DNA from 2 places in the Thalassolituus sp. UBA675 genome. Region 2 is predicted to be linked to the other one. Evidence: riboswitches for the same ligand, from Rfam matches in the RefSeq annotation. Region 2 holds a riboswitch; the other holds the start of a gene.
The links. Region 2 has a riboswitch for cobalamin ahead of B3007_RS10605 (ABC transporter ATP-binding protein). Riboswitches for the same ligand answer to the same signal wherever they lie in the genome.
Positions count from the first base shown of each region.

Region 1: linked by a shared signal. The riboswitch ahead of B3007_RS06245 (TonB-dependent receptor domain-containing protein) and the one ahead of B3007_RS10605 (ABC transporter ATP-binding protein) in region 2 are both predicted to bind cobalamin.

Region 1 is NZ_DBNJ01000012.1:114,565-126,438, reverse strand. Features, by position in the region: gene B3007_RS06260 (NADH:flavin oxidoreductase/NADH oxidase family protein) at 1-524, opposite strand, end outside; gene B3007_RS06255 (transglycosylase SLT domain-containing protein) at 742-2,679, shown strand; gene grxD (Grx4 family monothiol glutaredoxin) at 2,786-3,106, shown strand; gene B3007_RS06245 (TonB-dependent receptor domain-containing protein) at 3,239-5,044, opposite strand; cobalamin riboswitch at 5,145-5,366, opposite strand; gene B3007_RS06240 (two-component system sensor histidine kinase NtrB) at 5,407-7,350, opposite strand; gene B3007_RS06235 (ketopantoate reductase family protein) at 7,376-8,305, opposite strand; gene B3007_RS06230 (hypothetical protein) at 8,321-9,397, opposite strand; gene B3007_RS06225 (YajQ family cyclic di-GMP-binding protein) at 9,574-10,059, shown strand; gene B3007_RS06220 (MFS transporter) at 10,065-11,384, shown strand; gene B3007_RS06215 (error-prone DNA polymerase) at 11,396-11,874, opposite strand, start outside.
Region 2 is NZ_DBNJ01000025.1:85,400-97,273, reverse strand. Features, by position in the region: gene B3007_RS10620 (hypothetical protein) at 1-649, opposite strand, end outside; gene B3007_RS10615 (LPP20 family lipoprotein) at 724-1,299, opposite strand; gene B3007_RS10610 (FKBP-type peptidyl-prolyl cis-trans isomerase) at 1,412-1,894, opposite strand; cobalamin riboswitch at 1,995-2,146, shown strand; gene B3007_RS10605 (ABC transporter ATP-binding protein) at 2,291-3,181, shown strand; gene B3007_RS10600 (FecCD family ABC transporter permease) at 3,178-4,218, shown strand; gene cobT (nicotinate-nucleotide--dimethylbenzimidazole phosphoribosyltransferase) at 4,218-5,264, shown strand; gene B3007_RS10590 (adenosylcobinamide-GDP ribazoletransferase) at 5,261-6,022, shown strand; gene cobU (bifunctional adenosylcobinamide kinase/adenosylcobinamide-phosphate guanylyltransferase) at 6,019-6,555, shown strand; gene B3007_RS10580 (cobyric acid synthase) at 6,548-8,053, shown strand; gene cobO (cob(I)yrinic acid a,c-diamide adenosyltransferase) at 8,113-8,724, shown strand; gene B3007_RS10570 (cobalamin-binding protein) at 8,721-9,545, shown strand; gene hslV (ATP-dependent protease subunit HslV) at 9,653-10,213, shown strand; gene hslU (HslU--HslV peptidase ATPase subunit) at 10,210-11,553, shown strand; gene B3007_RS10555 (HAMP domain-containing protein) at 11,603-11,874, opposite strand, start outside.

The DNA.
Region 1 (11,874 bases), on a different contig from region 2:
TGTGCGCCGTGAATCTGAACGCCGTCGAACCCGGCTTGTTTGGCTAGTGCAGCGGCATTAGCGAAGCGCTTGATGCAATCCTGAATGTCGTCTTCGGTCATCGCTCGCGGCGTACCGAAGAAGGCCTGCATCTCTTTGCGAAATGGAATGGCACTCGGTGACATCGGATCTTTATTAAGCATCTTCGGTGTCTGCTTCCCTGGATGGTTGAGCTGCATCCAGACAAGGCCTCCCTGAGATTTGGCGGCCGCGGCCCAGGCTTTGAGCATATCCATATCGCGATCGTCTTCCAGAACGACATTGTTAGGCTCACCCAGGTGACGACGGTCGATCATAACGTTGCCGGTAAAGCTCAGGCCGGTACCACCTTCGGCCCAGCGCTGGTAGAGTTTCGGTAGTGCTTTGGTCACACGCAGGTCGACGCTACCCAGAGTTTCACTTAAAGCAGATTTCGCGAAACGATTCGGTACAACACTGCCGTTTGGAAGCGTAAGTGGCTGTCCGAGGGTCTGGCTGGCGTTCATGGTTGGCTCCTGTGAATGACCAAGTTGAGAAACAGCCTGCACTATACGGTGAAGAGAACTGTAAATTGGTGTTATTTTGAGCCAAACTCCGGTAGTGTCAGTAACAGAAAGTAACCAGCGGTGCGGGTTGTGCCAGATTACCATTGGTATTGTGTCTTTCTGGAATATAAGAACTAACCTGTACAGACAATCTCTTTTCGGGGTCTTTGCGAAGCCGATGAGTAAAACGTATCTGCAAGTTGTCACTGGCCTGTTTCTGGGGCTACTCAGTATCACTGCGTCTGCGTTATCGGATGCGGAGTTCAGAACGTCTCTGGAAGCTGCTCGTCAGGGGCAGTGGAATAAGGTTTCTGAGAACGCATCGGATCATGTGCTCGCCCCTTATATTGAATACCATCGTATCAAGCGTAACCTGCCTGATGTATCTGCTGCGGATGTCAGAGCCTACGCTACTGAAAATGCGGATTCGCCTCTTTCACGCTGGATTGTACGCCATGCAACACTGACCTACGGTGCTGCCCGTAAATGGGACGAAGTTCTTTCTCTGAATGAATACGCACCGGCTGATGCCCCGGGGCGCTGCATTTATTACCGGGCGAAACTGATTAAAGATCAGGCGGCAGCTTTCGATGGCGGTCGTCAGTTGTGGCTTAGCGGAAGCTCGCGCCCTGAGCAATGCGATGACCTGTTCAAAGCCATGCTGAGCCGTGGCGAAATTAATGAGCAGGCGATCTGGCAGCGCGCTGTTCTGGCACTGCAGGCTGGTAACCGAAGCTTATCTGATTACCTGCTGCGTAAGTTGCCAGCAGAATGGAAGGTTGCCTCAAGTACTTTTCGCCAGTTGCGTTCGTCACCAGAGAGGCTCCTGACGCTGGATAAAACCTTTCCTGACGGCGTAGAGCGCAGTGATATGGGATACGCAGTGCTTGCTTATCTGGTGCGTCGCAAACCCGCGGACGTTGCCGAGCTTTATCCGCAACTGTCCGAAGCGGGAGTGCTGAGTGAAGCGCAGCTCGCGCGCCTCGGGAATATGTTAGCTGCCCGCAGTTACAAGTTCGATGCGGAGGAGCGTCCTGATATCGTCGACCAGCTCCTGTCCGACCTGGGCGATGGCAACCTTATTGGCCCCGTACTTCGTGAAGCGATCGCCCAGTCTGACTGGGACGCCGTGCTGGCCTGGACTGATAAAGTGCAGGGCAGTGAAAGAGAATCTGGATACCACATGTACTGGCGTGGTCGCGCACTGGAAGCGCTTGGGCAATCTGAAGCTGCTCATCACGCCTACACGAAAGCCGCCTCGGCCCGCGAATTTTATGGCTTTCTTGCAGCAGAAAAACTCGCTCTGCCTTATGAGCTGAAACAGACAAAGACCAGTCTGCAGGAAGGGCAGCTCGAAGCCGTTGCTGATTCACCAGCTATTGCCCGTATTCGTGCTCTCTGGGCTATCGGTGAAGAAGGGCTGGCGGCCGATGAATGGAATTTCACTCTGCTGCGTCATCCTTCTGATACGCCTGTGTATGCCGAGCTGGCGAAGCAGAATGGCTGGCCAGCATTGGCAGTGCAGGCGACGATTTCAGGACGCCACTGGAACTTGCTGGAGCATCGCTTCCCGCTGGCGTATCAGGATGAGTTCAGCCGTTGGGCAGAAGAGTATGACCTCGACCCTTCCTTGTTGATGTCAATCGCCCGGCGAGAGAGCGCCTTCAACCCTCATGCCCGCTCTCCTGTTGGTGCGCGCGGTCTGATGCAGATCATGCCGGCGACCGCGAAGCAGGTAGCCAGAGAGAAGAATCTGGTTTTACATGACGTCAATGAAGACCTGATGGACTATCGCACCAACATCCCGCTGGGCAGTTACTATGTTCGCTCTCTACTGGAGCGTTATCAGGGGAACCTGATTGCAGCTCTGGCCGGCTACAATGCTGGCCCACACAAGGTCGATCGCTGGCTGAAAGACGCGCCGGTGGCTTACGACCAGTTCATTGAAAGCATCCCGTATCGTGAGACCCGTGACTACGTCAAAGCCGTACTTGCATACCGCGTTATTTTCAGCAGTTTGAAAGGCAAAGAAGTAACGGCGGTCCTTGATCCTGACGAGCGTGTGTTTGCACAGCAGTTGTCGCAGGCTGAGACCTCCATCCCGGCCCGCAACTGATCTGGTGCCTGATCTGCGCTGGCAACTTCATACCTGAGCATCATGGTCGGGATTATGGTAGACTGCCGCCAGTTTCAGTTAATACGAACAGTGAGAGACAGACGCTATGGATATCATGCAGGTCATTAAAGATCAGATCGAAAACAACGACATCCTTCTGTACATGAAAGGTTCACCGAACCAGCCACTGTGTGGCTTCTCTGCCCGCACCGTACAAGCGGTTATGGATTGCGGTCAGAAGTTTGCGTACGTTGATGTGCTGTCTAACCAGGACATTCGTGCGAACCTGCCTAAATACGGCAACTGGCCGACTTTCCCGCAGCTGTGGGTAAAAGGTGAGCTGATCGGTGGTTGTGACATCGTCACTGAAATGTACGAAAAAGGTGAGCTGAAGACTCTGCTTGAAGAAGCGGCACCAGCTGAGTAAACACCGCTTACAGAGCCGGATATTTGATCCGGTATACGTAACGCAAATAAGCCCGCTTGATGCGGGCTTTTTTGTTTCTGGAATCCAAATCTAAACTAAATACCCGGGCGGACTGCCCGGGCGCTCATTGGATCAGAAACTATAGCGTCCAGTGAGCTGAGCATAGCGTCCCTGTGCTTCATAACCAGGTACAGTTTCGTACTCTCGATCGGTCAGGTTCTCGATGCGAGCAGTCAAACTGAAGTCCTGGAAAGCCTCCCAGGTTGCACTGAGGTTGAGCAGAACGAACGGAGCGATATAGCCGCCGGATCTCGATGGTGCCTGGCCTCGGTACTGGCTCTCAAGTGCACTCGATAGCTTGCCCGAAGTCCAACGTACATTGAGCTTGGTTGCACGAATTGGACGACGCTCAATCAGATTTCCAGTGTCTTGATTCCGAGCTTCGGTCCACTCTTGAATCAGCTCACTGTTCCACGCGTCATCCCAGTTCTGAGCCCAGGTTACGCTCGCAAAATTAACGTAGCTTTCACCTAGGTTAACTGGATAAAACGCACTGTTTGATACGATCTGATTGTTAAACAGGCTGCGCTGACCACTCACTGTGACAGAACCGCCAGCTGCAAAATTATCGTATGCGGCTGTGTAATCGACCGACCAGATGCGTGATGTTTCCGCCTTCAGATCTTCGTTTGAGTAATCGCCGAAGTCGCTTGCTGGATAGTAGAGGTCGTTAAACGTAGGAGCGCGGAAGGCTGTAGCCTGTCCGAAAGCCAGTTCCTGGTTGTCGGTCAGATAGAAGGCAACAGAGGTGTTAAACGAGCGGAAGCGGCCGTAGTTGCTGTTGTCGTCGATGCGAGCGCCAATTTCAGCGGCCAAGCTATCGCTGCTGTAACGAACTCCAAGTAATCCGCCATGGTTGCGCTCGTTGTCTGTGTCGTACTCAACAGGACGCGTGAGTAGTTTAACCAAGCGAGTATCAGCAGCAGCCAGCAGGCTGACATGTTCAGTCAGACCAATAAGGGCCGTGATTTCTGCAACATCTTTGCGGCTACCAAACAACTGAGCATCGCCGCTGCGAGTAACACCGTTACCGTAGTTCCAGCTACGATCGTAGCCTCGACCGGCTCTGGCATTCAGCAGCAGGCCGTCAGTATTCAATGTGTAGCCGAGGTTCATAGCGCGATTATCGAAGTCGGCTTCGTCAGTACCGCCAAAGCTGTTGTCGTAGTCGTAAGATCCGCGGTTCACCTGAGCATCAAAATTTACGCTCTGCTGTTCCGAGATTGCATAACCGACACCGGCATTCAGACCGTTACGCTCGTAGCCATCGCGATCATTCTCTGTGTCGTTATTAATGTCGTAACCAGCTGAACGATCATGGTTTAAATTCAGGTAGGTGTCGACATCGCCAAACTGGTGACGTGTACGCAGTGAGACAGCTTTCGTCTGGTTGGTGCCAACTGTTGCAGCCACTTCGTTCAGTGAGGTATCGAGACGTGTGATGATATTGATGACACCGGCTTGCGCATCCGCACCATATATAGCACTGCGGCTGCCTTTAATAATTTCGATACGTTCGATCTGCTCCAGCGCAATTAACTGGACTTCTGTGGTACCGGAAGTGGCACTTCCGACACGCTGCCCATTCACCAGAAATAGTACCTGCTTGCCATCGAGACCATTGATATAGAGGTTCGAAGAGTGAGGTACTCCTCCTGTTTTTGAAAACTGGAAGCCAGCTTTGCTCGCCAGTAAAGAGTACAGGTTGTTGGCACCTGACGTCTCTATATCGTCACGATCCACTACAACGATTTGTGCACTATTGATGGAAGGTGCTGCAATGCGGTTAGCGATAGTGACGACATCGTCCAGGGTGTTTTCTGCGTATGACACTGTGGCGGTCATTAGTACGGCCGCAGTAAGGAGTGATTTTTTCATCATGATTCCGAATGGTTTTAATGGGCAACCAGTCGGCGGGAAAGAATAGGCGAAGGAGAGCCCTGGAGCTCACTTAGCACCTGTATCGCCCACCGCAATACTGTTGGTTCGGATTCAGGCCGGTATCCGGGCTGACGACTGAAACCCTGAAGTTCAAAGGATTTCCGGCATTGATGCCTTCCCATGCTATGCACAGTGGCGTTGTATCAATACCTGGTCGATCACCGTTGCGGGGGCAGCGCTGGGTTTGTTGTGAAACTCACCAGTCTTCCCGTTTAACTTCTGTCTGGTGGACAGAGGCACCTGAATTGCGGTGGAGAGTACTCGTGGTGACCGGTTTGGTCAAGTTGAGGGCAGGTTGGTCATCCGTTTTCTTCGGCGGGAAGGCACAACACAAAGCAGGCTCCGCCAAGCGAACTGCGCTGATAACGGAGGCGCCCCTGATGGTGTGATGTAACGATAAAATACGATACCGACAGCCCCAGACCTGTGCCGTCTCCGACTTCTTTCGTTGTGTAGAAAGGCTCGAAAATATGCGGTGCGACATCCGCAGGGATGCCCGGCCCATTATCTTCAATTTCCAGGCAGGTCATGTTGTTCTGACGGCTGGCTTTGATTTTCACCTTAGGGTGCCAGCCATCGCCGCCATCGTATTCTTCCAGCGCCTGTTGAGCATTGCGCAGCAGGTTCAGCAGTACCTGCTCAATCTCACTCGGCACGCAGTGTATCTGGGCATCGCCTGCGGCCTTGTCGATATCTAGGTCTATATGTTTCAGTGACAGATCGTTGTGCGCGATGTTCAGGGTAGTGTTGATCAGTTCAGTGATACTGATGTCGCGCTTCTGAAGGTGATCATTACGTGAAAACTGCAGCATATTGGCGACGATGCGAGCCGCACGCTCACCGGCGTTCTGAATATGATTAAAAAACTGATCAATGCCCCTTCCAGTAAGGTACTGATTCAGAATCTCCATACTTAACCCGAGTTCGTCAGCAAGGCGCTGATTTGCCGCCAGCCCCGGATCAAGTCGGCGCCGGGTATTCTGTAAATTCTGAAGAATCGCCCCTAGCGGATTATTAATTTCGTGGGCCATGCCGGCAGCCAGCCCACCGACCGTCATCATTTTCTCGGTCTGTACCATAACTTCTTCCATGCGCTGGCGCTGTGATACATCGTCAATGCGTATAACAAGACGCGCCTGTTGACCGCTGGGCAAAGGATACGCGAGCACATCGGTGACCAGAATTTTGTCATCGAAGCGGATTTTTACCCGCTCAGATTTCACCAGATGGGGTGTTTCGCCGGGGTGCGTTGGCATCAGATTCAGCTTGCCCAACTCAGGTATCAGCTGCGCCAGAGGCAGGCCATTGAGTTGTGAATACTCCATGTTCAACCAGTCACCGGCCTGCTCGTTGCACTGCACGATCCGATTACGGGAATCAAGCGCGAACAGGGCGGTGGGCATGGAGTTCAGGATACCGTCGAGCAGTGTCTGAGTGTTTTTCAGCTGCACTTCAATACTACGGCGGACGGAGACCTCTTTCGCCAGGTTTTCGTTCATCTGGCGGGTTTCCGTCGATAATCGTGTTGCGCGTAAACGGGCATGTTCTGCTTGCTGATGAGCTGTTTTCAGGTGCTGAGTGCGTTGATTGCGGCGCCAGAAAAGATCGTTCAACGCCTCGATCAGGGGGTGAAGGTCAGGATCTCTGAGTTTCAGGGTAATGCGGCCATCGTCGTCGCGAGTGTTGGCTTCGCGAATGTCTTCAAGCAAATGCATGTAGGGGGTCTGCTGCCACTGCCGGGTCATCAGATACAACATAAATACGAGCATCGCTGATAAGGTAACGATAACCAGGCTGGTGCTCAGGGTGTCCATGTAAAAGAAGCCTGGCAAGGAAACATCGTTCCTGATGAATAAATCGAACTCGTCTCCGAGAATGGCAAAGCGATATTCAAAGTAATCCTCTGGGAGAGGCTGAGCATGAAGATTGGACGCCAGAAGCGTGGGGCCTTCGCCTGAGTGGCTGTGCGCCAGACGTTCTCCACGCTCGTTGTAAAGCCCAGCCTCCTGAATCTGGTAGTGCTGTGCCATGTGATACAGGGTGGTCTGTACGGCCTGTAGCTTACCGGGAGAGGCTGCCATCTGGGCTTCAATGATATGCCCCATGGTGCGTGACAGGTCAGGCGCCAGATGTTCGCGGCCAATGCGTTCAGCGGCAATAACGTATGCGAGGGTTGCGACCAGGATGATGCCTGAACAAACCAGTACCATGGCGAGCATCGATTTCTGTCGCGCCAACATCATATGAACCGGCTTCCTTTTCTGCGCATCACCATGCTGCCTCCAGGGCAGAAATTGATTGGTACAGACTTTCTGTCAGCGGTGCATTCAGTCCATTTTGTCTTGCATGCTGCAGTAAGTACCCACAGATATAAGGTAACTCAGTTCGGCGCTGATGCAATACATCCTGAAAGGTTGACGATTGATTCTGAGCCGTTGCTGCAGCTACTTTCTCTGCCTGTTGTTGAATATCGAAACCGGTTTTCCAATTCAGTTGATTAAACAGTGTCGCTACTTCACTGCTGAGGGCGTTGAAGTCGCTACGCTTTTCTGAACTGGTCAGCAGTTCACCATTACGACAGCGATAGTGTGCAGTCAGTGGATTGATGATGGCATTGATGGCCAGCTTCTCGTGCAGGACCTGTTTTATTTCGGTGGCCAACTTCATGGCGGGTGGGAGTTGAGCCGTTCCAATGTCTCCTGACAGCTGCCAGCGTCCTGCCACTGTCTGCCCCTTACCAGCGTAGATAACGGTTCCGTTATCCGCCTTGTAGGCGCCTTCTGTGGATGAAGCTACCCAGAGTTCAGCGCTGATTCTATTCTGTTTTAACCATGCAGAAGCTTCTTCCTGCTGCCCCATTCCGTTCTGAAGCAGAAGAATCCGGGAAGTGTTTTTAAGGTGATCTTTAAGATCACTTAAAATCTCTAATGTTGCAGCTGCCTTGGTTGTAACAATCAGCCAGTCGGCCTCTTCGCCACGCCAGAGGGGAGCGGAAAACGTGTCGACCTTGGGAGGGGTATCTGAGGCGCTGGCGGATGTTTGTAAAGAGAACTCTGTCTGTTGCCGGCGGTTGTGCGTAAAGAGCGCCTCAAAGCGACAGTGCCATGCTATCAGGGTGCCCAGAGCACCAAGACCCGCGACTACAATACGCAGGCGCTCGGTAGAACTCTGGGCGGTATGAATATCGATATTCGTCATAATCCGATTATATGACTACTGATTCACAACGTCCTTACTTTCTGGCTTGTCGGCGTCTTCCGCAGTGTCAGCGGGGGCAATGGAACCGTTTTCTTCGCTGTCGGCGGAGGCATCATCAGTCGGAGTATCAGCGGGAAGTTGGTTTTGTGGAGACGCACTGGGTGAATCCGCAGGCGACCAGAGCGCACTCAGTTTATCGAGAAGCGACTGGGGGTGATCTGCGGGAATCCCTCGCAACCAAAACGGAATGGTGCCTTCATCTTCGTCCAGCAGCTCAGCAATGGTTTCATTGCTGAGCTGGCGTTTTTCCAGTAACCAGGCGACCAACGGCATCAGGCGCTGGTACTGTCGTCTGAACGATGAGTCCTGCAATGATTCCAGTGTAATCCCAAAGCGGCCGGCGATGAGTTGCAGGGCGTCGTCCCTCAGTCGCTTCAGTTCATTTGCGCTGCGTCCGGGTTGATTCATTTCAGCGCGTGCCTGCTGTTTCTCAGCCAATGCGGGGCGACCAAACAGAAGAAATTCCGGGTGGTTGCTTTCATTGAGATTGAGCTGTGTCACGTGCGGTGTATTCATAAGTGATTCGTAACGCAGCGAGCGGTTGTGCCGGGTCTGACAGAGCTGATTGAGCATGCGTCCACAGTCGATCCAGCCTGGCGGATTCAATGAGCGATAGTGATGATCGCTGCTCCACGAATACATGCTGGCATCAGGTACCAGATTTCTGCTGACAGGTAGCTGGTGGAGGGTAATGATGAGATCAGCGAGACACGCCTGCTCGTCAACGAGAACCGGACTGATCTCTTCTGAAATGACGGCCTTGTGGGCATCCCAGAGGCGTTCGTGCTGGTCAGTGAAGGCATCGCGTATATCGTCGATAATACCGGGCCAGTCGCGCTGACAATCAAGCACGCAATGAATCTCGTGATCGAAGAATACGTAGGCGAGGAGCGTTGATCCTTCAATATGACTGAGCAGCTGAGCAGCATAGTCGTACTCAAAGACAGAGCGGAATATCGCTTGCTGTCGGGCTCCGGTTAGCCGGAAGTAATAGATTCCCGGGCCATGCAAAGTTTTCTGACGATTATCCATGCGTTGCTCTCAATATGCCTGTTCAGCGACCTGGGCTACTCAATGCCTTGAATAGTGGTGCAGATATGCTTTAAGACTAGTGCGTTTAGCAAGTTTCGCCAGTCTCCGGGCGGGGCGTTTCTTTGCAATATCTCAGACAGCGCGGTATATATGGCGACATTTACAGGAGACTCAATATGCCATCCTTTGACGTAGTATCAGAAGTAGATAAGCACGAAGCACAGAATGCCGTTGATCAGGCGAACCGCGAACTGAGTACCCGTTTCGATTTTCGTGGTGTCAGTGCCAGCTTTGAGCTGAAAGATTTTGTTGTCACTATGATCGCTGATAACAACACTCAGCTTGATCAGATGAAGTCTATGCTGATCAGCGCCATGATTAAGCGCTCTATCAAAGCGAACTGCCTCGAATTTTCTGATCCTCAGGGAACTGGGAAACAGGTGAAAATTCTGGCAACCATGCGTCAGGGGATCGATAAAGATCTGGGCCGGAAGATAGCTAAGCTGATTAAAGACAGCAAGATTAAGGTTCAGGCCAGTATCCAGGGCGATACCGTGCGGGTGCAGGGTAAGAAACGCGATGATCTGCAACAGGTTATGGCGATGCTTCGTGGCGAAGAATCCATCGATATGCCACTGGCATTCAAGAACTTTAAAGACTGATATTTATGAGCGGGATGCCGCTGACGCAGCTGCTACGTGAACCTCGTCTGCGGATGATCTTTTTATTAGGCATCTGCAGTGGTTTTCCCTGGGTTCTGATTGGCTCGGCAATGACTGGCTGGCTGACCGATGCAGGTTTGTCCCGTACCAGCATCGGGCTGTTTGGTTCTATTTTCTTCGTATACGCCATTAATTTTCTTTGGGCGCCGCTCGTCGACGGTTTTCAGCTGCCTGTTTTCAGGCGTTTAGGTGACCGCAAATCCTGGATTGTGTTTCTGTTGCTGGTAATGACACTGGCATGTTGGGGCATCAGTCAGATTTCTCCGCAGGCCAGCATGGTCTGGCTGAGCATATTGGCCATGACGATTGCACTGGCATCAGCGACCTGTGACATCGCTATTGATGGATTCAGGGTAGACAGTTTCGATCCAGAAGCTGAAGAGGCACTTATTCCCTATGCCGCGGCGTTTGCTACCAGCGGCTGGTGGACGGGGTACAGCTTGCTTGGTGCTGCGGCGTTTTATATGAAAGGTCTGTCGTCGATGGACTGGGCCGATGTGTTTTTCTATCTGGCCATGTTTTGTCTCTTTATTACCGCGTTAGTGACGGTATTAGTGGAACGAGACAATCGCCGTCGCGAAAAACTCGAGAGTCGTGTTTCTGGCCTGAGCCTAAGCGCACAACTTCAATTCACCCTGATTGAACCTTTCCGGGCGTTGCTCAGCCGTTATGGCAGTACGATAGTACTTTTACTGCTCTCTTTCTTGTTTACGTTCAAAATGGGCGAGGCATTCCTTGGACGTATGTCGATTACCTTTTACAAGGAAATTGGCTTTACCGATGCTCAGATTGCCACCTATTCGAAGATGGTGACCTGGTGGGTGACCATCGTTTTCAGCCTGATAGGTGCGTATTTTAATCAGAAACTGGGTATTTTCAGGGGGCTACTGATCGGTGGGTTGGCGATGGCCGGAACCAATCTCCTGTTTGCGTGGATTGCCGTTACCGGGCCGCTGGAGAGCCTCTATCTGTTTGCGGTGATTGCAGATGGATTCACCAGCGCATTTGCGACCGTGGTACTGGTCAGCTTCGTAACTCTGCTGACTGACCGGGTATTTTCAGCGACTCAGTACGCTTTGCTGGCATCGATCGCGAATTTTGGCAGGACGACAGTGTCAGGTGCCAGCGGTTATGTGGTCGATTACCTCAACGGTGACTGGGCGACCTTCTTTGTATTAACCACCCTGATGGTCTTACCGAGCCTGGTGATTCTCTGGTGGTTGATTCGTCTGTTGCAGGCCCGCAACTTCTTGTCCCGTGACTAAGAGCGTAGCACTCAGTGGAAGTCGTGCGACTGTACTTTCAGCCGCTCCAGTGAACCACTCAGATCGAGTAGCCGGTATGCAATCATATGGGTAATGCCGCTTTCGGGGTCTTGCTCAACTTTTCCGTATACCTGTAGTAACCGTGCATGAATCAAAGTATCCAGCTGACGTTTTGCCGTAGCCAGCCAGACCACAATATTCGAGCAACCGGTTTCATCTTCGAGCGTAATAAAGGTCACGCCTGCTGAGGTTCCGGGGCGTTGGCGACACGTGACAATACCGCTGATATAGCTTTCGTCTCCGTGTTTCAGTTGTTTTAAACCTTCTGCTGTCACACTGTTCCCTAAGAGACCCTGTTCACGCAGGACTTCCATCGGATGGCGTCCAAGCGTCACGCCCAGACTCTGATAATCTTCCAGTAGATTATCGACTTCATCTGGCGCTGCCAGCTCCCAGGCTGTGGCTTGTGAAAGGTTCTCAAGAAGGTCGG
Region 2 (11,874 bases):
CCTCAGAGTAGTCGGAGACAAGCCGTGCCGTTGCCCAGTCGCTCAGCGACAAAGACGTCTTAGTGGCATTGAGCTGCTCTAAGGCGGGTTTGAAATCACTCCGTGCTAACGCTTCCCACGCTGAGGCAATAGCGTCGGAGGAGGGCCTGGATGAAAATGCACGTGGCATGGCTTTGTTGTAGGGCAGGCGTAAAGCGTGACCATAAAAGTTAATACTGGCGGCAGGGCCTTTAATTTGCGGCTGGGGTGCCACTTTGACCGGCGTTTGCTCTGGCGTTGTGTTGTCGGGTTCGCGAGTCGGTGTCGGAACAGGCACACTTACGACTGGCGTAGGTTCGGTTGTTATGTCTTTTGGTTTTTCTTCAGGAGTATTAACAGGTGTATTAACAGGCGGTGCTTTGGGGATGTTTGTGGGTTTTGGGGCCTGATCTTCTTCCTCGCCTGACTCGGTATCGACCGGCTCCCAGCGCTGCTTCAGAAATCCGATAAAGGCTTTGTCGTTTTCGTCGAGATAGCTCTGAAATTCTTGCTGAGTCGTGGCGCGCCAGCGTTCGTAATCGCTCATACCTGGGTTCGCGACGACAGAAAGAGTAGCTGCGCTGGCGACGACACCGCTGGCTATCAGGGTGCAACGGATAAGATGTTTCATTGGATCTCCCCCAAAACAAAAAACCGGTACAGAGTTACCCCGGTACCGGTCTGGATATCATACGCTGAGCTGACTCAGTTCATGTTCAGCATTTCTTCGCGCATTTCGTCGAAAGACTTCTGAGCCTGAAACTTCTGCCACAGAGCTTTCTCGTTGTTCATTGAGGTTTTCAGGGCCTCTTCTGCCAACTGGTTAACGGTGTCGGCGTCGAGACCAACGAGAACCACCATGCCGCCGCTAGGCGTAGGCATCTGACGGAAGATCTTGCTGCCAGTCAGTGTCTGCTTGGTGATCTGTTTGGTTGTCACAGAGTTTACCTGATCAACTGTTTCGTCGTCCGCTGTACCCGTGGTTTCGGCGTACTGTTTGATCATGTTCTGAACTTCTACCTGCATGGTCTGAGCAAGTTCAACGCGCGCGGCAGTCGCTGCCATTTGCTTCATGAAGTTTGCGCCAGCGGCAGATTTATCGGCGTAACCGACGGCGGTCAGGTCGACGCCATCAACAGGGGCACCACAGACCCACGCAGGAGCAGGCTGCATGCTGCCATCGGCGAAGACACACTCAGCAACTTGAGGTGCCGGTTCGTTAGAAGAACACGCAACCAGCAGAGTGGCGGCAGCGGCAGTAAACAGGTGACGGATATTCATCCTTAATCTCCTACAGGTATTTTCAAAAGACTCGTTCGAGAATAGCCGAAGCAATATTAAAATACTACCGCACTCAGACGGCTACTCTCACCACTTGTGATCTGAGTCAGAATCAGTGCTGATGCCCGCCAATGCCGTGGGCGTGGCCGTGATCAAGCTCTTCTGCAGTCGCTGCACGAACGTCCAGAATCTCGACGTCAAAATGTAAGGTTTTTCCGGCAAATGGGTGATTAGTGTCAACGTCTGCCATGAAACGACCGACCTTTACGATGGTCACCTGACGCTCGCCCTGATCTGTGTGTACAGAAGCGACCATGCCTTTGCTCCATTTCTTTGAGCCCTGAAGGTGCTTGACTGGTACGCGCTGCACTGAACCTTCAACGCGGTGACCGTAGCCATTTTCTGGTGTTACAGTGATTTCGAGCTTGTCACCGGCCTGCTTGCCTTCGACAGCTTCTTCAAAGCCCGGGATCATGTTGTTGTGGCCCTGCAGGTAGGCAATCGGATCATGGCCCGCAGTGGACTCAATCTGTTTGCCATCGGCATCTTTAAGGGTGTAATGCAGCTGAACAACCGTATCTTTGGCGACAATCATGAGCGTTTCCGTAGTCTGTGTATGGTGTGGTTAACTGTGATCATTAAGGCGCGAAGTATCCGGTATCCGCGTGTTTACTGCAACGCTGGCGCCTCTGTGCGATAATCCACCCCTGTCCGGACTGGCAAATTTGTCTTGCCAGTCTCAGGAGGGGAACCCGGTGAAAATCCGGGGCTGTGCCCGCAACTGTAAACAGTGGCTTTTATCCGGTCGACTGTCAGCCAGATTGCCTCCCGGACGTGCAAACCAATTTCTATGATCGAGCGGGTTACTCGATGATGAGCTCTCTGTTCGGGCGGCTTAGGCTGCGTTCCCGAAGTGCGTCCATCATCCGTATTCCGCCCATAATGTGACGATTAGCGTGACAATATTTGTACCGATGCGCGGATACCGATGGTGAATCAGTCCTCACACAACAGCTACACCTCTGGCGATGCTGAACTCGCGCATATCGCTGTTGAGCACTTATCGCTGACTATCGGTGCGAAAGCTACGAACGCTATTCTGCGGGATATTTCGTTCGCTGTGGAATGCGGTAGCCTGGTTGGTATTGTCGGGCCGAATGGTGCAGGTAAATCGTCGTTACTCAGAGCAATCTATTGCCATCGCTACGATCAACCGGCCTCGCTGGCGGGGCAGGTGATGATTGCCGGGCACCCGGTACACCTGATGAGCAGACGCGAGCGAGCCTGTAAAATCGCGGTTGTGCTGCAGGAATCGGCACTGCCTTTCGAGGTGACCGTGCGCGAAGTTCTTGCAACCGGCCTGACGCCTCGTAAGCCACTGCTGTCGTTTACCAGCAAAGATGACACCCGGTTAATAGAAGGTATAGCAGCCGACCTCGATCTGACGCGTTTTATTGATCGTGATTTCGGTTCTCTTTCCGGTGGTGAGAAGCAACGGGTGTTGATCGCCCGGGCGCTGGTACAACAACCTCAGATTCTTCTTTTAGACGAACCCACCAACCACCTCGATATTCAGCACCAAATAGAGACGCTCAGTCTGGTCCGGTCATTGGGTGTTACGGTGCTTTTAACTATTCATGATCTGAACATGGCCGCGGCTTACTGCGATCAATTGCTGGTATTGAATAAAGGTCAGCTGGTGGCCAACGGTGAACCCTTCCAGGTGCTTACCAGCGAATTAATTCAGGATGTATTTCAGGTTGCCGCAGATGTTGCTGTGATCCGTAACACTTATACCCATGAACGCCGTATTCGTATTGCCTACGATATGCCTCCGAGTCGGACTATTGCTCCCGGATCAGCTGGAGAGCGCAGGGGATGAAAATGCCGTACGGGTTAACTGTTGCAATAACTTTTTCTGTGCTTTGCCTTTCGGTGATTGGTGCGGCGGCACAAGGCGCCTTTGATCTGTCGCTTCTGAATGTCTTTCAGGGCGTCATTATCTGTCCATGGACGAATGATTGTGCGTTGTCGCCGATCGAACAGCAGATTCTTACGGATATTCGCCTGCCGCGGATTTTTATGGCTTTACTAACGGGCGCTGGTCTGTCGATTACTGGCGCTATTCTGCAATCAGTAACCCGTAATCCGCTGGCTGATCCTTATTTATTTGGTATTTCATCCGGGGCCGCTCTAGGTGCGGTGCTGGCCATGTCTGCTTTCACTGGGGCCTTTTCTGGGTTTCTGGCGGCGACGGGCCTGAGTGTCGTATTTAACGTGGCCACCGGGGCGCTTGCGGGCGGAGCGCTGTCTGTTTTTCTGATGTTGACGCTTGCTGGGAAATCAGCGGTTCAGGTCGAAAAGCTGCTGCTTTCCGGGGTGGCAGTTTCTTTTATGCTCAGTGCATTTACCAGCCTTGTGATTTATTACTCAACGCCAGAAACTGCAGCCACATTATTGTTCTGGCTGATGGGCAGTTTTTCGGGCAGCAACTGGGCTGATCTTATTTTGCCTCTTTTGGCTGTGGTGCTTGGCAGTGGTCTGTTTTTCATATTTTCGCGCTGGCTCGTCGTGATGCAGCTGGGCGAAGAAAGTGCCGCTACGCTAGGTGTGCCTGTACATAAGTTGCGGTTGGGGATGTTGCTGGTGTGCTCGGCAGTAACGGCGATTCTGGTTGCAGAGGTCGGCGGCATCGGATTTGTTGGGTTGATGATTCCACATATTGTGAGGCTGCTCGTCGGCGGACAGTTACACCGGGTACTGCTGATGTCTCTGTTGGTTGGTGCGACCTTTATGATCTGCGTGGATGTCCTGGCTCACTCTTTACTTCAGGATCAGGTTCTGCCCGTTGGTATTGTGACATCCGCGCTCGGCAGTCTTTTCTTTTTTATTATTCTTAAGCAACGACAGAGTCGTTGATGGCAGGTGTTATGTTTTCCGTTTCTCCGGTGTCCCGCTCAAGGGATGCTGCCATTCAGCAGCGTATTGATATGAAAACCAAGCCGCCCGGCAGTCTGGGGCAGCTTGAATCATTAGCGGCTCAGCTGGCAGCGATCACCGGTGTCGAAAAGATCCGACTGCATAAGCCTGCCATGTTGGTATTTGCAGCAGATCATGGCATTGCAGAAGAGGGGGTGAGTATTGCGCCTCCTGCGGTGACGCAGCAGATGGTTAAGAATTTTATTAATGGCGGTGCGGCAGTGAACTGTTTCTGTCAGGTTGCCAGCATGGCTTTGTACGTTATTGATGCAGGCATCCTTAATGCCGTTGAGAGTAGCCGCGTTATAAATCAGCGCCTGGGAGCGGGCACTAAGAATATTGCTAAAGCGCCGGCAATGGCACGCGAAACCGCAGAATCAGGACTAGTACTGGGGGCTGAAATAGTGCGTCAGCGAATCGCAGAAAGCAGTAATGTTTTTGCGTTTGGTGAGATGGGAATTGGTAATACGTCGGCGGCATCGGCGGTGCTCGCTGCTATTCTTGGGCGTTCAGTAGAAGAGACTTGTGGTCGTGGTACAGGCATTGATGATGATGCCTTTGAACGCAAAAAATCGCTCATCGCTGAGGCACTCGAGCGTCATCAGTCGACGCCTGAACCTGACGATACGATGAATATTCTGGCTTCTCTCGGTGGCTTCGAAATTGTCCAGATCACCGGTGCTATGTTGGCCGCGGCTGAGAAGCAATGTGTCATTATGGTTGATGGATTTATCGCGTCAGTAGCGGCGCTGGCGGCGGTCAGAATAGCCCCGCAGGTACGGGATTATATGGTCTTCTGTCACCACTCAGAAGAGCAGGCTCACACTCTGATCCTGGAGGCTCTCGATGCTAAGCCGTTACTGGATCTTGGATTGCGACTGGGAGAAGGAACCGGCGCAGCGCTGGCGTACCCGCTATTGCAGTCGGCGCAGTCTTTTTACAATTACATGGCGAGCTTTGATGATGCAGGTGTCACTGCGGTATGAACAGGTTGAGTGAACAGCTGAACCTGTGGTGGATTGCCGTGGCCTTTTTTACGCGAATACCGGTACCGGCCTCGGTCGAGTTCAGTCAGGCGAGCCTTAACCGCGCCAGCCGTTATTTTCCGGCAGTTGGATGGCTGATCGGCGCTCTGTGTGCGACGGCTCTGTGGTTGTTGATGTTGGTCTTTCCTCAGAATGTTGCTGTCTTGATTTCCATTGCAATCAGCCTGCTGCTTACCGGTTGCTTTCATGAAGATGGTCTGGCAGACACCTGTGATGGGCTGGGCGGCGGATGGACCCGCGAGCAGAAGCTAAGCATTATGAAAGACTCCCGCATCGGCACGTACGGCGCTGCGGCTCTATGGGTGTCACTTACGCTGAAATTCGTTGTTTTATCCCAGTTGATCAACCCGGTTCTGGCACTTCTGGTCGCGCATCCTTTGAGTCGAATTATTCCGACAGTATTTATCGCTGCTATGTCTTATGTCTCTGACGTTGATACCTCAAAAGCCAAGCCTTTGGCTGAGTCAGGCTCGGGTGCGGATACGGCTATTGCGATAATCACAGGTTTAATCGCGCTTATGTTTATCAACAACCCGTTCATTATTCTGTTCGTCTTACTCGTGTTGGCAGGCGTTGCGTACGTATTTCTTAAGCGTCAGATTGGCGGGTTTACCGGCGATGCCTTAGGAGCAGTTCAGCAGGTCAGTGAACTGGCTATTTATCTCTCGTTACTGGCTCTGAGCGGGAGCTTCTCTTGATTCACTTAGTGACGGGCGGAGCCCGATCCGGAAAAAGTCGTTATGCCGAACAGCTTGCTAATGAGCGGGCTGAGATTACCTATGTGGCGACAGCGACACCGGGAGACGACGAAATGGCGGCGCGCATTCAGCGTCACAAGAAAGATCGACCGGCGCACTGGGCGCTGGTTGAGGAGCCTTTTGAGCTGTCCTCGGTCGTGAGTGTGTCGTCGTCAACGCTCCTGATTGACTGCCTGACGTTATACCTCACTAACTGGCTCTGCAATGAACAGCGTTGGCCCGACTTTGAGCAGGAAAAATCCGAATTGCTGAGCGCACTGAAAAAAGCCTCGGAAGTACCAGGGCAGGATATTTTTATTGTCACCAATGAGGTGGGGAGCGGCATTGTTCCCCTTGGTGAATTAAGCCGCCGGTTCGCTGATGAGGCAGGGTGGCTGAATCAGGCCGTAGCCGCCATCGCCGATGACGTTACTCTGGTCGTTTCCGGGTGCCCACTGGCATTAAAACGTAATGGAGTACTGCTTCATGGCTGATGCTCATACTTCGTTGCCGGTAAAAGGCTGCCTGATGGTTCAGGGCACAACGTCTGATGCTGGCAAGAGCCTGTGTGTGACCGCGCTATGTCGGATACTTAAGCGCTGGGGTATTTCGGTGGCGCCATTTAAGCCTCAGAACATGGCATTGAACAGTGCGGTAACGAACGATGGCGGAGAAATCGGGCGGGCTCAGGCGCTTCAGGCCGAAGCCTGTGGTTTGCCTCTGTCGACGGACTTCAACCCGGTATTGTTGAAGCCGAATTCGGATATGCGCTCTCAGGTCATTATTAATGGTAAGGCCGTCAGCGAGCTCGACGCACGACGTTTTGGCAACATTAAAGAGCTCGCATTTGACCATGTCTTAGCGGCATTTCAGCGCCTCAAAGAACAGTACGATGTGGTGATTGTTGAGGGCGCAGGCAGTCCGGCAGAAGTGAATCTTCGCAAAAATGATATTGCCAACATGGGCTTTGCCGAGGCGGTAGATTGTCCTGTCGTTCTGATATCGGATATCGATCGCGGCGGTGTGTTTGCGCATCTTACAGGTACGGTAAATATTCTTGCGGCCAGTGAACAGGCAAGAATTAAGGGCTTTCTGATCAATAAATTCCGCGGCCGGATCGAGTTACTCCAGGACGGCCTCGACTGGCTGGAAGACTACAGTGAGAAACCTGTACTGGGAGTACTGCCGTACATTATGGATCTGCGTCTTGATGCTGAAGACGGAATAAACCGGGCTCTGCATGAAGAAAATCTTAATCAGTCAGACCAACAGCGCATTGTTATTAAGGTGCCGGTGCTGCCACGTATCAGCAATCACACCGACTTCGAACCGCTACTTCAGCATTCTGGCGTTGTGCTTGAGTATGTCACTGCTGGTGGTGACCTGTCGGGCGCTGACCTCATTATCCTTCCGGGCAGTAAGAGTGTTCAGGCTGATCTGGCTTACCTGAGGGAGCAGGGGTTCGATCGACAGATTCTTAAGCACCTGCGCTACGGTGGCAAAGTGCTCGGTGTCTGCGGTGGTTTTCAGATGTTGGGTCAGAAAATTTCTGACCCGGAGCAGGTCGAGGGCACGATCACAGAGTCCGAAGGTCTTGGTTTACTTGATGTCAGTACTCGACTCACCGCAGAAAAGCAGCTTAAGAACGTAGACGGTGTGCTGAGTAACTCCGGGAATAAGATCAAAGGGTATGAAATTCACTGTGGTATCAGTGAAGGGGCAGGCCTGCAGACTCCCTTTTGCTGTCTGACCGATCAGCAGGGAAATTCATACACTGACGGTGCCATATCTGGCGATGGCCAGGTGATGGGGACTTATGTTCATGGCCTATTTGACCACCCGGAAACCTGTGAGTTTATTCTTGAGTGGGTATCTGGTTCACCGGGAACGGCAGAAGATTGGCAAGCACTGCGTGAACGTGAAATTGAACGTATCGCTGATATTTATGAAGAGCATATCGATATGGACGCCCTGTTGGATATCATTCAGTAGGGCAGCTGTCACAGATCATTTTTTAAAAATAGAAATTATCAAATATACGAGGTCAGGTAATGTCGAAGTCAGAAGAAGAGTTGAAGCAGGAACGCCATAAAAAGAAAGCGCAGAAACAAAAAGAAAAGGTTGATGCCAGTATTGCGAAAGCGACAGAAGAGCGCGGTATCGTGATCGTGGTAACAGGCAATGGCAAAGGTAAATCAACCTCTGGCTTCGGTACGGTTGCACGCGCTGTAGGCCACGGATACAAAGCGGCGGTTGTTCAGTTTATTAAGGGGCAGTGGGACTGTGGTGAAAGAAACCTGCTTGAGAATAATGGCGTACCTTTCGCCGTCATGGGCACAGGCTTTACCTGGGAAACACAGGACCGAACGTCTGATATTGCCGCAGCAGAAGAGGTCTGGGCGCACGCTAAGGAATACCTTGCTGACCCTCAGTACCACGTTGTTCTGCTCGATGAGCTGACTTACATGCTCGGTTACGATTACCTCAATAAAGAAGAGGTGTTGAACGCCATCCGTAATCGTCCTGAAAATCAAAGTGTTGTTGTTACCGGGCGTGGCGCAATCAAAGAACTACGAGACCTGGCAGATACCGTCAGCGAAGTAAAAGATGAGAAGCACGCATATCGCGCGGGAATAAAAGCCCGTAAAGGTGTGGATTGGTGATCCGCTGCTTCTTTGCTTTCGCATTGATGCTGTGTGCGTGTTTCGCAGTAGCATCGAAACCGATAGAGCGAATCGTTGCCCTGTCCCCGTCTTCGACCGAGATGCTGTTTGAAATGGGTCTTGGTAAAAGGGTTGTGGGTACCGTCGAGTGGGCAGACTTCCCTGAAGCGGCAAAAGCTATTCCGCGTATTGGTAGTTACGCCGGTATTAATATCGAGGCGCTTATCGCGTTACAGCCCGATATTGTCGTGGCATGGAAGAGTGGCAATAAAGAATCTGATCTTCAGAAGCTTGAAGCGCTTGGGGTGAATGTTCTTTACATCGACCCCAAAACGATGGATGCCGTAGCTGATGATATGGAGCGTTTGGGTAGCGCCGTTGGAGAACCTCAGGCTGGGAAAGAAGCGGCAGGTCGTTTTCGTGACCGCTACAGCGCACTAAAGCATCAGTTCGCCAATGCCGATCCTGTCCGGGTTTTTTACCAGTTATCTTACGAGCCATTGCGCACGGTCGGGCAAGGCAGCTGGGTCGATGCTCTGATCAAAGATTGCGGCGGTGACAATGTGTTTGGCAAAGCACCGTCACACTACCCCGTTGTGGCTTTTGAGAGTGTGATTGCCCGCGACCCTGAGGTCATCATTATGTCGAGCCACACGAACGTGGTGAACTCGAAAGAGGCTTTGTGGAGCGAATGGCCATCCGTCGCTGCTGTCAGGGAGGGGCACCTTATTCCGGTAAACAGCTCAGCGCTGCTGCGTTCTGGCCCGCGGGCGACGGAAGGCCTGGCGCTACTCTGCAACGCGATCAACCAGGCACGGTGACCTGTCTAACGGTTACCGGCAGATCTTCTGCTTGAAATGCCGGTTTCTGCCCCCATCTGTACCGAAAGCGACACATCATTTACATCTGAGACACAAGGTACAGAGTCATGACAACGATTGTATCCGTGCGCCGTGGCGACGAAGTCGTCATTGGAGGCGACGGTCAGGTTTCACTGGGCAATACCGTAATGAAAGGCAATGCCCGCAAAGTCCGCCGCTTATACGACGGTAAAGTCCTCGCAGGTTTCGCTGGTGGCACTGCTGACGCTTTTACCCTGTTTGAAAAGTTTGAAGCCCAGCTGCAGCAGCATGGTGGTCAGTTGACCCGTGCAGCCGTTGAGCTGGCAAAAGAGTGGCGCTCAGACCGTGCTCTGCGCAAGCTCGAAGCTATTCTGGCCGTGGCAGACCACACCGCCTCTCTGATTATTACCGGCAATGGCGACGTACTGCAGCCCGAGGATGACCTGATCGGTGTTGGATCAGGTGGTAATTATGCATTGGCTTCGGCTCGTGCCTTGTTGGAAAACACCGAGCTTGGCGCTCGTGATATCGTCGAGAAGAGCCTTAATATTGCTGGCGAAATCTGCGTGTTCACCAATACCAACCTGACCATTGAGTCGCTGAAAGAGAGCGATGTAACCGGCGACACTTCAGGAGCAAATGCATGAGCCAGATGACACCTCGCGAAATCGTCCACGCACTGGATCAACACATCATCGGTCAGAATGATGCCAAACGCTCTGTGGCTATTGCCCTGCGTAATCGTTGGCGCCGTATGCAGCTTGAGCCAGAGCTGCGTGATGAAGTCACGCCAAAGAATATTCTGATGATTGGCCCGACCGGTGTGGGTAAAACTGAGATTGCCCGCCGTCTGGCTAAGCTTGCGAATGCGCCTTTTATCAAAGTGGAAGCCACCAAGTTTACTGAAGTGGGTTACGTGGGTAAGGACGTAGAATCCATTATCCGTGATTTAGTCGAAACTGGGATCAAGCTTCTGCGTGAGCAGGAAATGAAAAAGGTACGCACCCGCGCCGAAGAACTCGCTGAAGAGCGCATTCTCGATGTGTTGCTGCCACCGGCCCGATCCTCTACCAGCTGGGACACGACCGAAGAACCTAAGCAGGAAGACAGCTCCGCGCGCCAGGTTTTCCGTCGTAAACTGCGCAACGGTGACCTTGATGATAAAGAAATCGAGATCGATGTCGCTCAGGTGAATACTGCCGGTGTAGAAATCATGACACCTCCAGGTATGGAAGAGATGACCAGCCAGTTGCAGAACATGTTTGCCAACCTGGGCGGTGATAAAAAGTCCAAGCGTAAGATGAAAATTGCGGATGCCTTTAAGCAGATCTGCGATGAGGAAGCCGGCAACCTACTGAACATGGAAGAGCTGAAAGTCCGTGCGCTGGAGTTGGTCGAACAGAACGGTATCGTCTTTATTGATGAAATCGATAAAGTCGCTAAGCGTCAGGACAGCGGTTCTGGTGGCGATGTATCCCGCGAAGGGGTGCAGCGCGACCTCCTACCGTTGATCGAAGGCTGCACTGTCAGCACCAAGCACGGTATGGTGAAAACAGACCATATTCTGTTTGTTGCCTCGGGCGCGTTCCATCTTGCACGGCCTTCGGATCTGATTCCCGAGCTTCAGGGCCGTCTGCCTATCCGTGTTGAGCTTGAGGCGCTCACTCCGCACGATTTTGAACGCATTCTGACCGAGCCTAACGCGTCTTTAACAGTGCAGTACAAAGCGCTGATGAAGACCGAAGGGTTGGACATCGACTTCACTGCGGATGGTATTAAACGCCTGGCGGAGATCGCTTATCAGGTCAACGAGAGCACCGAGAACATCGGCGCCCGCCGCCTGCATACACTGATGGAACGCCTGCTCGAGAGTGTGTCGTTTGACGCAACGGACCTGACCGAACAAGTGACCATTGACGGAGCTTACGTCGATCAGAAGCTGGGTGCTCTGGCACAGGATCAGGATTTGAGTAAGTTTATTCTCTGATAATGCAGCACTTATAAAAAAAGCCCCCGTTTAAACGGGGGCTTTTTCGTTATCTATATTCTGAAACGAGCAATCTGCTCAGACAGTCTGTTGCTGCATTTTTCACGGCATCAGCGGCCTTGTCGGCGTTATCAGCAATTTCCTGAATGGTCTGACTCATCTCGGTTGCGCCTGTGGCGACGTGGTCGCTTTCCTGCATCTGTTCGGCATTCAGTTTTCGTGTCTCTGAGCCCATTGCCGCGATCTCACGTCCCAGTGATGCGACTTCGTTGGTGGCATTCACACTTTCACGGATAATGTCGTGAATCTGACTGATAAACT